Regions from separate parts of the Neobacillus sp. 114 genome, predicted to be linked through region 2. Evidence: riboswitches for the same ligand, from Rfam matches in the RefSeq annotation. Region 2 holds a riboswitch; the other holds the start of a gene.
The links. A riboswitch is a leader RNA that binds a small molecule or an ion and turns the genes downstream of it on or off. The one in region 2 is predicted to bind S-adenosylmethionine.
Positions count from the first base shown of each region.

Region 1 (7,650 bases), 2.7 Mb from region 2:
ATAGGCGAAATAACCGGTCATTCCCCATCCCAAAATCCTCAGTAAAACAGCGATGAGATTTACATTCTCCATAGAAACTCATCCCTTTCTATGTTTCCTTAATTTAACAATAAAGCATAACTCAGAATTTGCACATCCTAACTTAAATAATATTTCACATTTTTGGATATATAGTTTAATTCATGGATCATAAGAAATTTTTTAAGAATTTAAAATATTTATATCTCATCCTCAATGGCATCACTGACTGAGAACAAATTCCCCTAATATTGGGAAAATTATCTAAAAAGAAGAGCCCTCCTTATAAAGAAAGACTCCTTACCTGCAATATTTTTTTAAACGCTGGGAAATTGGATTGTGAAGATGGTCCCCTTATCTATTTTACTTTCTACAAAAATTCTTCCCTTCATAGCTTGGACAATTTGATATGAAATCGTCAGACCAACGCCCGTACCCTTCTCCTTGGTTGTATAAAAAGGCGTTCCCAACTTTTTCAACTGGGCTTTTGTCATGCCCTTTCCACTATCAATCACTTCAATAGAAATAACACTATCCTTTTCATACGCTTTAATTGTAAGATTCCCACCGGTATTCATTGCTTCAATGCCATTCTTGATAATATTGACTAAAACCTGCTTTATTTCGCTCTTGTTACCTCTTATATATAGTGAATCTTGGATGCTTGGCTGAATTGTTATATTTTGAATATTAGAGTAAGAGGTCATAAGGGCAACTGTTTTCATCACTTCATCAGAAATATTGATTGTAGATAACTCTTCAGTATTTGGTTTAGCTAATGAGAGATAGTCATTAATGATTGATTGAGCATGGTCCAATTCACTAAGGGCAATCTTAATATACGATCTTTGAGCCTGTTTCAGATTATCATCATCGGTCATTAGTTGTAAAAATCCGCGGACAGATGTGAGCGGATTCCGAACTTCATGAGCTACCGAAGCGGCTAGCTGGCTGACGACGTTTAATTTTTCATCCTTCTGAAGTCTTTCGCGAATTTCGATTTGCTGATTGACGTTTTCGATGACAAATACAACCATCATTAAGCAAATCCAGGTAATGAAATAGAAGACAAACATAAAATAAAGTTGATTATTTTGGTTATGTGTGAAAAGTGTAAGCATAATCATGAGCGTGTTCGCCCAAAAAACAATACTGACAAATATAAGATTTCTCTTCTTTTGAAAGCGCTGGATTTTTTCGCCCATAAAAATAAGGACTATGCAGGTGATCAAATAGCTGATGAAAACGACATAAAAGCCGTCACCACCGATTATAAACCGGTAAGTCAGCAAAACAGCCCCAGTTATTAAACCTGGTATAGTTCCCCCATATACAAATGAGATAATAAAAGGTATGAGGCGAAAATCATAAATGTACCCTTCGGAAAACTGTACTGGAAAAGACATTGCCAGAACTAAGATGAGTATCAGAATGAAGGTTAGTTTTGAAAGAGGTTTTCGACGGTCACTCGTCTTCTCGTAAAAAAATAAATGATAGACAAAAATCGGAAAGAGAACGATCAGCACTTGATATAAAATAATTTCAATGTCAATAGACATACTAACTCCTCTGAAGGATAGGACCCTCCTTAAAATGATTTTACTGTCAATTTTCCACCTAAAAGCGAAAAAGGACACAAAAAATAAGGAATTTTCTGTATTATTCCCACACATTATATTAAAACGTTTTCTCTTCTAAATCAATTAATATTTAAAGGAAAAATCCCCCATCTGTTAAGATGGGGGATAATCAAAGCTTCTAGTTTATTCGTGTTCTTCCTTTAGTTCATCTATTAGCTGTTTCGTTCTTTTCGCATTTCCTTCCGCAAAGTTTTCAAGGCGTTCCTTTAATTCGTCATCGTCATGAATTCGCTCAGCAGTAACTAAATATGTACGCATTAAATCTTCTTCAATTTCTAGGGAGTTTTTTAAGACTGTTTCGATATTTACCTTTTCTTCTTTTCCATTAAAAAAACCCATCTGAAATCCTCCTTTTTTTCATAGGATTCCCATTAGGTTATTGTATATCCAACATAAAAAAGGATATGGAGTTAAATCCATATCCTCTACTTCAAAAATTATTTTTTCATCCAAGATGGTTTTCCAAAACCCTTGAATTGGTCATCAATCACTTTTTCAAAATCTGCAGATTCGACAACAGCTTTAATATCTTTTGATAACTGTGAATCTTTGTTGGAAGTTTTTACTGCTACAATATTACGGTAATTGTCTGCCATGTCTTCTAGAGTTAAAGCATCTAACAGATTCATTTTTGCAGCAAGTGCAAAGTTTCCAGGTACTGCAGCTAAATCTGCACTCTCAACAGAGCGTGGAAGCTGGCCTGCTTCGATTGGTTGGAACTTCAAGTTCTTATTGTTTTCGTCGATGTCCTTCTCAGACACTTTTAGCGGATCGGCATCCTTTTTAATCGTGATCAAACCTGCATCACGAAGAGTGTTTAAGGCACGAGCAGCGTTAGTCGGGTCGTTAGGAAGTGTAACAGTAGCACCGTCTTTTACATCGTCAATCGATTTGAATTTGTTCGAATAAATTCCCATTGGTGCTGTTGGCACAGAAATAAGTGCTGTTAAATCCATGTTGTTTTCTTTCGCGAAATTTTGAAGGTAAATCGTGTGCTGGAAAAGGTTTGCATCGATATCGCCATTGTTTAATGCTTTGTTTGGCTGGATGTAGTCACTAAATTCAACAAGCTCAACCTTGTAGCCCTTTTTTTCTAAGCCTGGTTTAATCGCTTTTGTTACCATGTCGCTATATGGGCCGGCGGTCGCGCCTATTTTAATATCTTTTGATTCTGCTGCTTTTTCCTTGCCGCTAGCTGCTTTTTCTTCGGAGTTTCCGCAAGCTGCCAACGCGAATACTACGCATAGTAATATAATGCTTGTTAACCATTTTTTCATTGTAATTTTCCCCTTTTCCTGTTTATCTTTTATCTACAACTTTGGCGATGTAATCGCCAAGAAGCTGAATGACCTGAACTAAAATAATTAAGATTAAAACTGTTGAAATCATGATGGTATTGTCGTACCGGTAATAACCGAAGCGAATCGCCAAGTCTCCAATACCGCCGCCGCCGACTGTTCCGGCCATGGCGGAAAATCCTACTAAACTTATTAATGTTAAGGTTACACCTGAGATGATTCCGGATCTTGCTTCAAGTAATAGGACATCTTTGATAATCATCCAAGGTGTTGCCCCAGCAGCAATGGCCGCTTCGATTACGCCTTTATCGATTTCTCTTAGAGCATTTTCTACGATTCTTGCGAAAAAAGGAATTGCCGCTACTGATAATGAAACACTAGCTGCAGTTGGACCGATGGTTGTGCTGACAAGTAAGTTCGTTAGTGGGAGCAATGCCACCAACAATATAATGAAAGGAATCGACCGGACCATGTTGACGACAAAACCCAAGATATTTTGGACCATACGATTTTCTAGAAATAATCCTTTGTCGGTTATGTAAAGCAGGATCCCAACAGGAAGTCCGATAACTGTTGAAACAACCAACGAGATAGCAATCATATAGATGGTTTGAAAAAATGCTTTATTGATATCCGGAATAAGCTCCATTAGATGTGCAAAATCAAAGCCCATTGCGTAACACCTCCACTTGTGCGGCCCGGTTTTCAATGTATTGAAGGGCTTTTTCGATTTCTTGTTTTTGTCCTTTTAGCTCCATAATAAATATGCCAAGCGGTAATTCTTGAATATATTCAATAGATCCATGTAGGAAATTACCCTTAAGGTTAAATTGTTGAAGGGTATCAGAAATGACTCCTTCTCCAGCAACCTTCCCTCTAAAAGTAACCTTAACGATTGGCCCTTCACAGCCATTTAAAATTACTTCTGGGATTTCAAGGGTTACGACACTCTCAATAAATTCTTTGGTGAGTGCTGCCTGTGGATTAGCAAAAATATCGTATACTGAACCATCTTCTATGACTTTTCCATCCTGCATAATCGCCATACGGCTGCAGATTTCTTTAACAACATCCATCTCGTGCGTGATTAAAACGATAGTGATGTTGAGTTCTTTATTGATTTTTTTCAGCAGATTGAGTATCGACTTTGTTGTCGTAGGGTCAAGTGCTGATGTTGCTTCGTCACATAAAAGCACCTTCGGATTATTTGCAAGAGCCCTTGCAATACCGACCCGCTGTTTTTGACCGCCACTTAGCTGTGACGGATAGACATCACGCTTATCGGAAAGACCAACCATTTTGAGTAGTTCCTCTACTCTCTGCTTTACCTGGTCTTTAGGGTAGTTCGCTGCCTTTAAAGAGAAAGAAATATTTTCATAGACTGTTTTTTGGCTGATTAGGTAAAAGTGTTGAAAAATCATGCCTATTTTTAAACGTGAAGATCGTAATTGCTCGCCTTTTAGGGATGTCAGGTCAGTGCCATCGACCGTTATACTGCCAGAGGTTGGCCGCTCTAAAAGATTGATACAACGAAGCAGCGAGCTTTTTCCAGCACCGGAATAGCCAACAATGCCAAAGATTTCGCCTTCTTTTACGGTGAGTGAAACGTTATCCACACCTTTTACTTCACCTTTTTTTGTTTTGTAAACTTTAGTAAGGTTTTTTATTTCAATCATACTGATTACCTCATTTTTCCGATATCTAAACTAGACTTTATACCCAAATAAAAAGCCCCTTTCATTCTGAAAGGAGCATCGAAATAAACATCTCGGTAGCTTATCTTTCAGAATGAAATCATTCTGCAGGAATTGGCACCTTCCCAATCGGGGGTTGCCGGACGTCATCGGGCCATGTCCCTCGGTCGCTCTGGATAAGAAAATTAAATTAACAAATAATTAAGTTATATTAAGATACTACAAATCTATTCTTATTTTGTCAATCATCTAAATTATAATGCAATTTATCCGACAGCGTTTTCAATATTGCCATATCAACATATTATTTAAAAAAATAATTTTTTTATTAGACTAGAAAAGAGCTTTTCGCATGAAAAGCTCTTTGTATTATTTAACATTACGTTAATGCACCAGCAACACTATAGTTAATTAAATCAATCTCCGTCTGTTTATCAAGTGCTAATTTAGCTAGTTCAGCTCCTAGATAAGGTCCGCTAGTTAGCCCGGAAGAACCTAGGCCATTTGCCACTAACATCCCTTCAAAACTAGGCAATCCACCTATTATGGGAAGAAAACCTGGTGTAAAAGGCCTGAAACCTACCCTAGTTTCCAAAATTGTTCCACCGGCAAGACCTGGTGCAATCGCTAAAGCTTTATTTAAGATTTCTTGGACTCCTCCAGCCGTTACTCGATTATCAAATCCTGCATCATTTTCGTGTGTAGCTCCTATTACTACACGACCATCTGCAAATGAGAGTATATATTGGTCAGATGGCGGCATGACAACCGGCCATGAGTTAGTATCCATGTCTGACAACTGTAAATGAATTATTTGCGCCTTTTGTGGCCTTACCAAAAATTCAACTCCCAGTGGTCCCAAAAGTTCTTTTGCCCATGCTCCTGCTGTGACGATAACTTGATCAGCAAAAAATAATTTTTCAGACACTTTAACCCCTTGGACTTTATTATCGTTACTAATTAATGAGGCATCCCCTTTAATAACTTGGGCCCCATGCTTTACTGCAGCGTTTACAAGTGCATTACGTAAAGCACGGCCATTTACACGTGCCCCGCCACTAACATAAACTGCACCAAATTCCTCGGACAAAGCTGGAAACAGTCGATTCGTTTCGGTTGGAGACAAGATAGTAATCTCACCTATTTCAGGAGCATCCTCCCGGCGGACTCGCGCACGTTCCGCCATTTGTTCTAACTTTTTAGTATCAGAATGAATACTTAATGCCCCAACTCCTTTATAACCCGTATCTTTTTCCCCATCTGCTTCTAACTGTGTAATTAATTCTGGGTAATACCGCGCCCCGCCTTTAACCAACTGATACCAAGCTTTATTACGTCGTTGGGACAACCATGGGCAAACAATCCCTGCAGCTGCGTCAGTGGCTTGCCCATGGTCTTGCCGGTCCACTATGATAACTTCTGCCCCCCATTTGGCAAGGTGATAAGCAGTGGATGCCCCGAGTATTCCTGCACCAATTACAATTACCTTTTGCATAACTCACCTCAAAACAAAAACTCAGTCGTATAGACTGAGCAAAATAGATACTATATATTTTACAACAAATACACTACTGCTTTAAAGTTTCCTTGTGCGCAGCCTTCTCTCCATTACTTGCTCACACACCATATTATACATAACCTCAACACCTTTTTCAGATGCCTCAAAGTTAAAGGCATTTTCAACGTCTATTCCTAAGCTATCCGCTTCCTTCGCAGCATCTATGTTTGCTCCTAAAAAGATAAACTCCCAATTGTATTTCTCCTGCTGATGTCTTAATAGCTCTTTCACTTTTTCATAGGTGAATTCAGAGCTTGCATTCTCCATTCCGTCAGTCGTGATAACAAATATCACCTTGCCAGGCCGCTTATTCTCATCTTTTTTGGATAATCGATATCCTACATCTAGAATTGTTTTCCCCACTGCATCCAACAATGCTGTCATACCTCTTACATAGTAATCCTGATCCGTAAGTTTAGCCTTCTTTGCCTCAATTCCATTCCAAAGTATTTCATATTGGTCATCAAATAACACGGCTGTAACCAACGTGTCACCCTTTAGCTTCCTCTGTTTTTCAATAAACCCGTTAAATCCGCCAATTGTGTCACTTTCAAGTCCTGCCATTGACCCGCTACGGTCAAGCAGGAAAATAATTTCAGTCAAATTCGTGTTCATCTCTATCATCCTTTCCATATTGTTTATAAAATAATAATAGAAATTTTCATTTGAAAATTGGTCGCCTTGAAAGCGACATTTCAAGGGAGAGAGAAATATGCTGAATAAACAACTATTAATTTAATTGCAGGAATATGTTGAAAGAAACTTAAACTTCCTTACTTACTCAATGATGGAGTCTAATGAAAAACATAGTATTGGGTTAGAAGATTTTATTAAAAATAAGCGCCAGCCGACCTTCAACCAAACTCTATTCAAATTGATAGATAAAAAAGGAACTGCCGACACAGAAATCTACAAAAAAGCCGGATTGGATCGCAGGCATTTTTCTAAAATCCGCTCGAATCCAGAATACCGCCCACGAAAAAATACAGTAGTAGCCTTGGCGCTTGCCCTTGAATTAAACAAAAAAGAAACCGACAAACTGTTAAGTTCGGCAGGCTATTCTTTATCTGACAGCGATACTTTCGATTTAGTTATTCAATTCTGTTTGGAGAAAAAAATTTATAATGTTCACGATGTCAATCAGGCGCTGGACTATTTCAGCCTGAAGCCGTTTATGGGGGTCCTAGATTAGGTTCACTAAATCAAAAAAACACCCAGTCCAAAAGACTGGGTTTACCCAATATTTAATGTGATACTTTTTCTCCTCTTCTTGAACGAATTCCATGGATTATAAACGTAACCACAAACGCCAAGATAAGGACAACGATAAAGATTTCATTTGCAATATGAATATCAATCAATGTCAATCCCATTTTTACAGCAATAAAGGTAATCAGTACATAAGCCGTTGTTTCAAGCTCCGGCACTCTGTTCATCAGCGA
Region 1 is NZ_CP126144.1:1,505,135-1,512,784, reverse strand. Features, by position in the region: gene QNN06_RS07465 (hypothetical protein) at 1-72, opposite strand, end outside; gene QNN06_RS07460 (ATP-binding protein) at 336-1,577, opposite strand; gene QNN06_RS07455 (hypothetical protein) at 1,782-1,997, opposite strand; gene QNN06_RS07450 (MetQ/NlpA family ABC transporter substrate-binding protein) at 2,096-2,935, opposite strand; gene QNN06_RS07445 (methionine ABC transporter permease) at 2,958-3,629, opposite strand; gene QNN06_RS07440 (methionine ABC transporter ATP-binding protein) at 3,619-4,632, opposite strand; SAM riboswitch class I at 4,730-4,833, opposite strand; gene QNN06_RS07435 (NAD(P)/FAD-dependent oxidoreductase) at 5,030-6,145, opposite strand; gene QNN06_RS07430 (vWA domain-containing protein) at 6,227-6,823, opposite strand; gene QNN06_RS07425 (hypothetical protein) at 6,948-7,400, shown strand; gene QNN06_RS07420 (TerC family protein) at 7,453-7,650, opposite strand, start outside.
Region 1: another riboswitch for S-adenosylmethionine. It lies ahead of QNN06_RS07440 (methionine ABC transporter ATP-binding protein); the one in region 2 lies ahead of metK (methionine adenosyltransferase).

Region 2 (7,650 bases):
AAATCCCTCCTAATACATTAGCATTTGGAAGACCAGCTAAAGTTATTAGGGAAATCTCTCCTGAAGACATTAAGGAAATGGAAAGAATAACAAGAGAATATGCGGAAAAGGGTCAATTTTATAAATCCCTACAAAAAGGCACCCAATCTTAAACGATGGGTGCCTTTTCTTTTCCATTTATCTACTCGCTAATACTGAATCTTTTTTATACTCGCTTTGAAAGTAGTACACTCCTTCAACATACACCTGATGCCAAACCATAAACATAAGAACAGTCCAAATCTTTCGGCTGTTGTCAGCTTTATCCTGACAATGGTCATCAAGAAGCTTTAACAGGTACGTCTTATTGATTAAATGGTCTGTCTGGCTTTCACGAATGATATTTTTTGCCCAATCATTCATCTCAGCCTTTAGCCAGTGGCGGATAGGAACAGGGAAGCCAAGCTTCTTCCGGTTTAGAACATGATCAGGAACGACCCCTTCGGCGGCCTTCCGCAAAACGTACTTAGTAGTGCCGTTAGCTGTTTTCAAGCTAGTTGGGATTTTCGAGGCCACTTCAAATACTGCCTTATCTAAGAACGGCACGCGCAGTTCCAATGAATGAGCCATCGTCATTTTATCAGCCTTTAGCAAAATATCGCCGCGCATCCAAGTATGGATATCGATATATTGCATCCGGTCAACCGGATCATAGCCTCTTGATTCCTCATAAAGAGGCTTGGTGATATCGGTATAGTTCAAGCCTTCACGATAGACACTCAATAGCTCACGTTTTTCCGCTTCGTCGAACATCTTGGCATTACCAATGTAGCGCTGCTCCATCGGTGTCACCCCGCGTTCAATAAAGCTCTTTCCTTTCATCCCTTCCGGAAGCATATCGGCAATTCCTTTTAGAAGGACCTTTCCGACTCTAGGAATTTTATTAAAAATCTCCAAATCGCCAGGTTCGCGGTAAATATTATAGCCGCCAAACAATTCATCAGCGCCTTCGCCTGAAAGAACAACCGTAACATGCTTTCTCGCTTCACGGGCGACAAAATATAATGGAACACATGCTGGGTCGGCAAGTGGGTCATCCATATGCCAAATAATTTTAGGAACTTCTTTCATATATTCCTCAGGCGTAATGATATAACTGATGTTTTCCACGCCAAGCTTTTCAGCTGTTTCCTTGGCGACATCAATTTCACTGAAGCCATTGTGCTCAAATCCGACGGAAAACGTTTTAATAGCCGGATGGAATTGCTTTGCAATCGAGGCAATGATGGAAGAGTCAATCCCACCTGATAAGAAGGATCCAACCGGAACATCACTGCGCATATGCTTTTCAACCGAATCAAACAGAATATCACGGATTTCCTTTACGAAATCATCTTCCGATTTTAGTACCGGGTGAAAATGTGCCTTCCAGTAGCGGTTCATTTCCATCTTCGAGCCTATTTTTTTTGTAAAATAATGGCCTGGTTCAAGCTTTTTAATTCCTTCAGATAGGGTATCAGGTTCTGGAACAAACTGATAGGTTAAATAATGCTGCAAGGAATCATAATCCAGCACATCATTTTTAAGAGCCAGCAAAATGCTCTTTTTCTCAGAAGCAAAGAAGGTTCTGTCACCATCCTCCATATAAAAGAATGGTTTAATTCCAAACGGATCTCGTGCCCCATAAAGTGTTTGTTCCTGCTTATCCCAGATAACAAAAGCAAACATGCCGCGCAAGCGTTCAACTGCTTTTTCCTTTAGATGGCTGTAGAGGGCAATGATAACCTCTGTATCAGAGCTTGTGGAAAAAGTTAGTCCTTCTTTTAGCAACTCTTCACGTAGCTCGACATAGTTATAAATTTCACCGTTAAAAATAATCCAGTACCGTTCGTTTTCATACGTTAGCGGCTGGTGCCCGGATTCAATATCAATGATACTTAACCGGCGGAAACCAAATTGAATATGATCATCATAATAATAACCATCATCATCTGGTCCACGATGGGTTATAATATCGTTCATATTTTTAAAAAGCTGCTTTTCTTCGTCACGATAATTTTGCGTTTTGTCATGTACACAACCGATAAAACCGCACATTATGTACCTCACCTACTCTATTTCAAAATATCCTTTTGTAAAAACATACTCTTTAATACTACCACTTTTTTTTCAAAAATGGCACTGTGAACAAAAGGAAAATCATGTATCATCATTTTTCACTTCAATAGTCCTACTTAAACATTTTATTCCAGTTTTTAAAACACTGAACAAGAAATTAGACGATTAATGAAAAATGGGAGTTACACCTTAATGCAACTCCCACTCCCTATTATTCTCCTGCTGCCTTCTCACGTAATGCATCTGCCTTATCAGTGCGTTCCCATGGAAGATCAACATCCGTACGTCCAAAATGTCCGTAAGCTGCTGTTTGCTTATAGATTGGGCGGCGTAAATCCAGCATTTTAATGATTCCAGCAGGGCGAAGGTCGAAGTTTTTACTTACTAAGTCAACCAATACCTCTTCGCTGACTGTGCCTGTGCCAAAAGTATCGATGGAAATCGATACCGGTCTTGCTACACCAATCGCGTAGGCAAGCTGTACTTCACATTTTTCAGCTAAACCTGCTGCGACAATATTTTTTGCAACATAACGTGCAGCATAAGCGGCAGACCGGTCAACCTTTGTCGGATCCTTACCGGAGAAGGCGCCGCCGCCGTGACGGGCATAGCCTCCGTAAGTATCCACGATAATTTTGCGGCCTGTCAACCCTGCATCTCCCTGCGGTCCGCCGATTACGAAGCGGCCGGTTGGATTTATAAAATATTTTGTATTTTCATCGATTAATTCTTTTGGAACAACCGGATTAATGACATGTTCCTTGACATTACGCTGAATTTGCTCAAGTCCGATTTCCGGATGGTGCTGGGTGGAAATAACAATTGTATCAATCCGAACCGGTTTGTTGTTCTCATCATATTCCACTGTTACTTGTGTTTTTCCGTCCGGACGAAGGTATGGAAGGATATCGTCTTTTCTAACTTCTGTCAACCTGCGGGCAAGCTTATGGGCCAATGAAATGGGCAGTGGCATCAGCTCTTTTGTTTCGTTACAGGCGAAGCCGAACATTAAGCCTTGGTCACCTGCACCAATTGCTTCAATTTCTTTATCTGACATTTGACCTTCACGCGCTTCAAGGGCTTGATTGACACCCATGGCAATATCAGGAGACTGTTCATCAATAGAGGTTAAAACTGCACAGGTTTCAAAATCAAAGCCATATTTCGCACGTACGTAGCCAATTTCTTTAATCGTTTCACGAACAATTTTGGGAATATCTACATATGTAGAAGTGGTAATTTCGCCGGCAACCAGGACTAAGCCTGTCGTTACTGATGTTTCAGCAGCCACACGGGCATTTGCATCCTTTGCTAAAATGGCGTCTAAAATAGAATCAGAAATCTGGTCACAAATCTTATCAGGATGACCCTCAGTTACTGATTCGGAAGTGAACAAATGGCGTTTTGTTGACATCTGAATTCCTCCTATAATAATGAAATAATGAGGCTGCTTTTTTCAAAGGTTAACACCCTTTCCAAAAAACCTCCATTTTGATACGGAACTCATCCCTAATAGTATGAAATAAACATCAGGTTTTTATGAAATACTACCGAAAAATACCCAAACGAAATTCTTTAGAAGATTAGTAAAGCGATTCAAACGGCACGTGCGTTCGCCAAACATACAAAAAACCTTTCCATGAGGAAAGGTTGAATGCAAACATTTTGCGTGCCTTTCACTCTTATCGTTCAAGGACAAGCCTTGCATCAGGTTGAGCACCTTTGCCCGAAAAATGACCAATATAGGCATTTTCCTAGTTGCAGGTTGCTGGGTTTCATAGGGCCTGTCCCTCCACCAGCTCGGGATAAGAGAGTATCCGTTCAAGCTAAAATCATACCTCAGATTCTTAAAGTATGTCAATGTATTTTTTAGCAACATTAACCAAAATATACAATGGAGTATGATACAAAATATGCTTAAACTGTTTTTTTCATGACTTTTTAATCACCTTTAGAATAAGGTATAAAATACAGCATAATTTCGTCAATTAGTATAGACTATTATTTTAATTGTGTTATACTATTCAATATTAATATACCAAATTAAAAAAACCATAAAAAGGAAGGTTCATTAAATGAATTCTGTTCATATCCCGAATGAATTAAAGGAATTACTTAATGAAAGTAATGTCCAAGTCCAATTATCTGTGCCGCAGCTAGTTGAAAAAATCCTCAGCAGAAAAGAAGGGACACTCACTTCCACCGGAGCGGTTCGTGTTTCAACAGGAAAATATACTGGGCGGTCTCCAGAAGACAAATTCACTGTTTTGGAGGAGTCAACCAAAGATAAAATTGCCTGGGGCTCCTTAAATCAGCCAATCTCACAAGAGACTTTCGATCATCTTTATAATAAGGTATTAGAATACTTAAAACAGCAAGAAGAAGTTTATGTATTTAAAGGCTTTGCTGGTGCTGATAAGAAATCACAACTGCCGATTCAAGTCATAAATGAATTTGCTTGGCATAATCTTTTTGCCCACCAGTTGTTCATTCGGCCTTCGGAAGATGAACTTCTGACTCATGAAGCTGAATTTACAGTAATTTCTGCCCCTAATTTCAAAGCAGACCCGGCAGTCGACGGTACGAATTCTGAAACCTTCATTATTATATCATTTGAACGCCGCGTAGTTCTAATTGGAGGAACTGAATATGCGGGGGAAATGAAAAAATCGATTTTCTCTGTCATGAACTATTTACTGCCTGAAAACAATATTTTCTCTATGCACTGTTCAGCGAATGTCGGCATTGAAGGGGATGTAGCATTATTCTTCGGTTTATCCGGAACTGGAAAAACAACTCTTTCCGCAGACCCTAATCGCCGTCTAATCGGTGATGATGAGCACGGCTGGTCATCAAATGGCGTCTTTAATATTGAAGGCGGCTGCTATGCAAAATGTATTAATCTATCCCGTGAAAAAGAACCGCAAATCTTTGATGCCATCCGTTTCGGGACCGTTCTTGAAAATGTTGTGATCAACCAGGAATCGAGAATTCCGGATTACGATGATGGAACATTAACAGAAAACACTCGGGCCGCATATCCAATGGAGGCCATTGATAATATTGTCCAGCCTAGCATTGCCGGCCACCCGAATACCATTGTGTTTTTAACTGCAGATGCATTTGGGGTTCTTCCGCCAATCGCTAAATTAACAAGGGAACAAGCAATGTACCATTTCTTAAGCGGATTTACATCAAAGCTTGCTGGCACAGAGCGCGGCATTACTTCACCGCAGGCAACCTTCTCAACCTGTTTTGGTGCACCATTCCTGCCGCTGCCGGCTACACGCTATGCCGAAATGCTAGGTGAAAAAATACTTGAGCATAACGTTAATGTGTTCTTGGTTAATACAGGCTGGACTGGCGGAGAATATGGCGTCGGCAATCGTATGAAACTCTCATATACTAGAGCAATGGTGCAGGCAGCTCTTGAAGGAGAACTAAATCACGTAGAAACCGTTAAGGATACATTCTTTGGCCTAAATATCCCGCTCCATATTGCTGGGGTCCCTGATGAAGTGCTTCAGCCAATGAAAACATGGGCAGATCCTAAGGCCTATGAAATGAAGGCAAAGGAATTAGCAGGTCAATTCCGTGAGAACTTTAAAAAGTTTGCTAACGTTGCTTTGGAGATTAAAGAAAAAGGCGGACCAATTGCATAAATGCCTAAGGAAAAAGAGGCTGTACCGTAATTCGGTCAGCCTCTTTCTTTATTTTCCATCGGTTGGTTTCCTCACTTCAACAGCCTGTGATTGCTGGAGGACAGTAAAGCGATATTTGCCGCTTTTTTTAATTGTAAACCCGCCGCCATAATCAGTAATATGCTTTCCATCAGTGGTTGTATAGTCTGCAGCCTTCTTAAAAGTAAATGTCGTTGCCTCAGCAGTTTCTAATTGAAATATCTCCAATTCTATTTCGTCAGGAAGATTGCTGCCTTCGACTTCGATAACCTCGTGTTCATAAAAGCCTGCATAAAGGTCCTCCGCAGAAATCATTAGTGTCGATTTCCCAATTGAGATATATGGCTCCTTTACATATATGGAAAATTCACTGATTTGCTTGCCGCCAACCGTGAATTGAAGATTCCAAACTCCTGAAAAAGGCAATGGCTCGAAGCTTGTTACAGTGTGGGCATCCGTACCGTAGATTCCTCCAGATAAAGGAGTTTCAGCAAGGTGCTCTTTCACTCCTGTTTTAACGTGGACCGCATCGACCTTGAGAGATTTCGAATAATCATATTTTCCCCATAAAAAAATCATCATCTTAGCAACGGTGCCTTTATCTTTTGCAATCCAGTCCCGAGGTGCAAGCAGGCTCACCTTGTTTGGGATACCAAAATTACTATCTGCATAAATAGGTTTCCCCTCTTCATTCTTTAATGCAAAATAATCACCCTCTTGGGCTTTAGTTATAACGGAACTGCTGCTGCCGAGATTCTTTTCCTCCGCTGTATTCGTAAAATAGAAAATCGGGGCAATAAGAGCAAGAATGAACAATGCTGCCACAGCCCCCAGTCTTTGGATGTTAAACGGCTTTCTTGGCTTGACTGTGCCTGCTTCACTAATCCTTTTTAACATGTCCGTTCTCTGTTTTGTAGAAAGCTCATGTTTCGGAAAATCCGCCATCATTTCCAGTAGCTCTTTATCCGATAAATTGCTCAAAATATTCACCCTCCTTTAACTGCTCATTTAGTTTTTTCACAGCCCGAAAAAAGGTAACATTCACTTTATTTTCTGACCAGCCAAGAATGTGGCCAGTTTCCTGTGAAGAAAGCTCGGCAATGCCCTTAAGTAAAATTACATCCCGATAATTTGGCTTTAGTTCATTAATCGCTTCATATAAGCGGGCATACTCCTGCTTTTTTAAGATTTTCTCTTCTGTTTGATGTTCTTTTTGATCAGGTGATTCTCGATTTAATCGTTCCTTCAGCTTTTGCCATACAGATTTTTTTCGATATAAATCAATGGCTGTATTTCTTGCAATGGAAATAAGCCATGTTTTGGGACTTGCTTCATTTTTAAACCGGGAATAGGCTTGAAGTGCACGTAGAAAAGTTTCTTGTACCAAATCCTCAACATCTGTCGTTCCGGTATAGTAAACAAGAAAATTGGTGACGTCCTTCTCATAATGAATAAACCATTTCTCTATTTGCTGAATCCCTTCCAACCTTAGCCCCCCTCTCTATTTGTTAATCTATATATAAGACGCTATTGTTTGGCAAATCTTACACTTTTCCAAAAGAAAAAAAGCAGGTGATAACACCTGCTAGTTCGTTGAGTTTAAGGATATTAATTGATATGTTAGCGTTGTGCGGCTGTTTTCCCATTCGACTTTTTTTATTAAAGCTGTCCCATTTGAGATTGTGTCCAGTGTTTTTCTGACATCCACAGGGATTTCAATCGGGTATAATCTGTATCCTTCTTTCACAAGTACAAACAGATTTTCTCCAATCCTTTTTTCATTCCCTTTTGTGACGATTAATGTATTTAATTCAAGAGGCATACCCATAACATATCCGCTCCTCTGCTATTTATATCTATATATTACCATTAT
Region 2 is NZ_CP126144.1:5,204,012-5,211,661, forward strand. Features, by position in the region: gene QNN06_RS25535 (gamma carbonic anhydrase) at 1-152, shown strand, start outside; gene asnB (asparagine synthase (glutamine-hydrolyzing)) at 178-2,076, opposite strand; gene metK (methionine adenosyltransferase) at 2,309-3,511, opposite strand; SAM riboswitch class I at 3,777-3,909, opposite strand; gene pckA (phosphoenolpyruvate carboxykinase (ATP)) at 4,173-5,759, shown strand; gene QNN06_RS25555 (hypothetical protein) at 5,808-6,758, opposite strand; gene QNN06_RS25560 (RNA polymerase sigma factor) at 6,739-7,263, opposite strand; gene QNN06_RS25565 (DUF2584 domain-containing protein) at 7,363-7,605, opposite strand; gene QNN06_RS25570 (alpha/beta hydrolase family protein) at 7,647-7,650, opposite strand, start outside.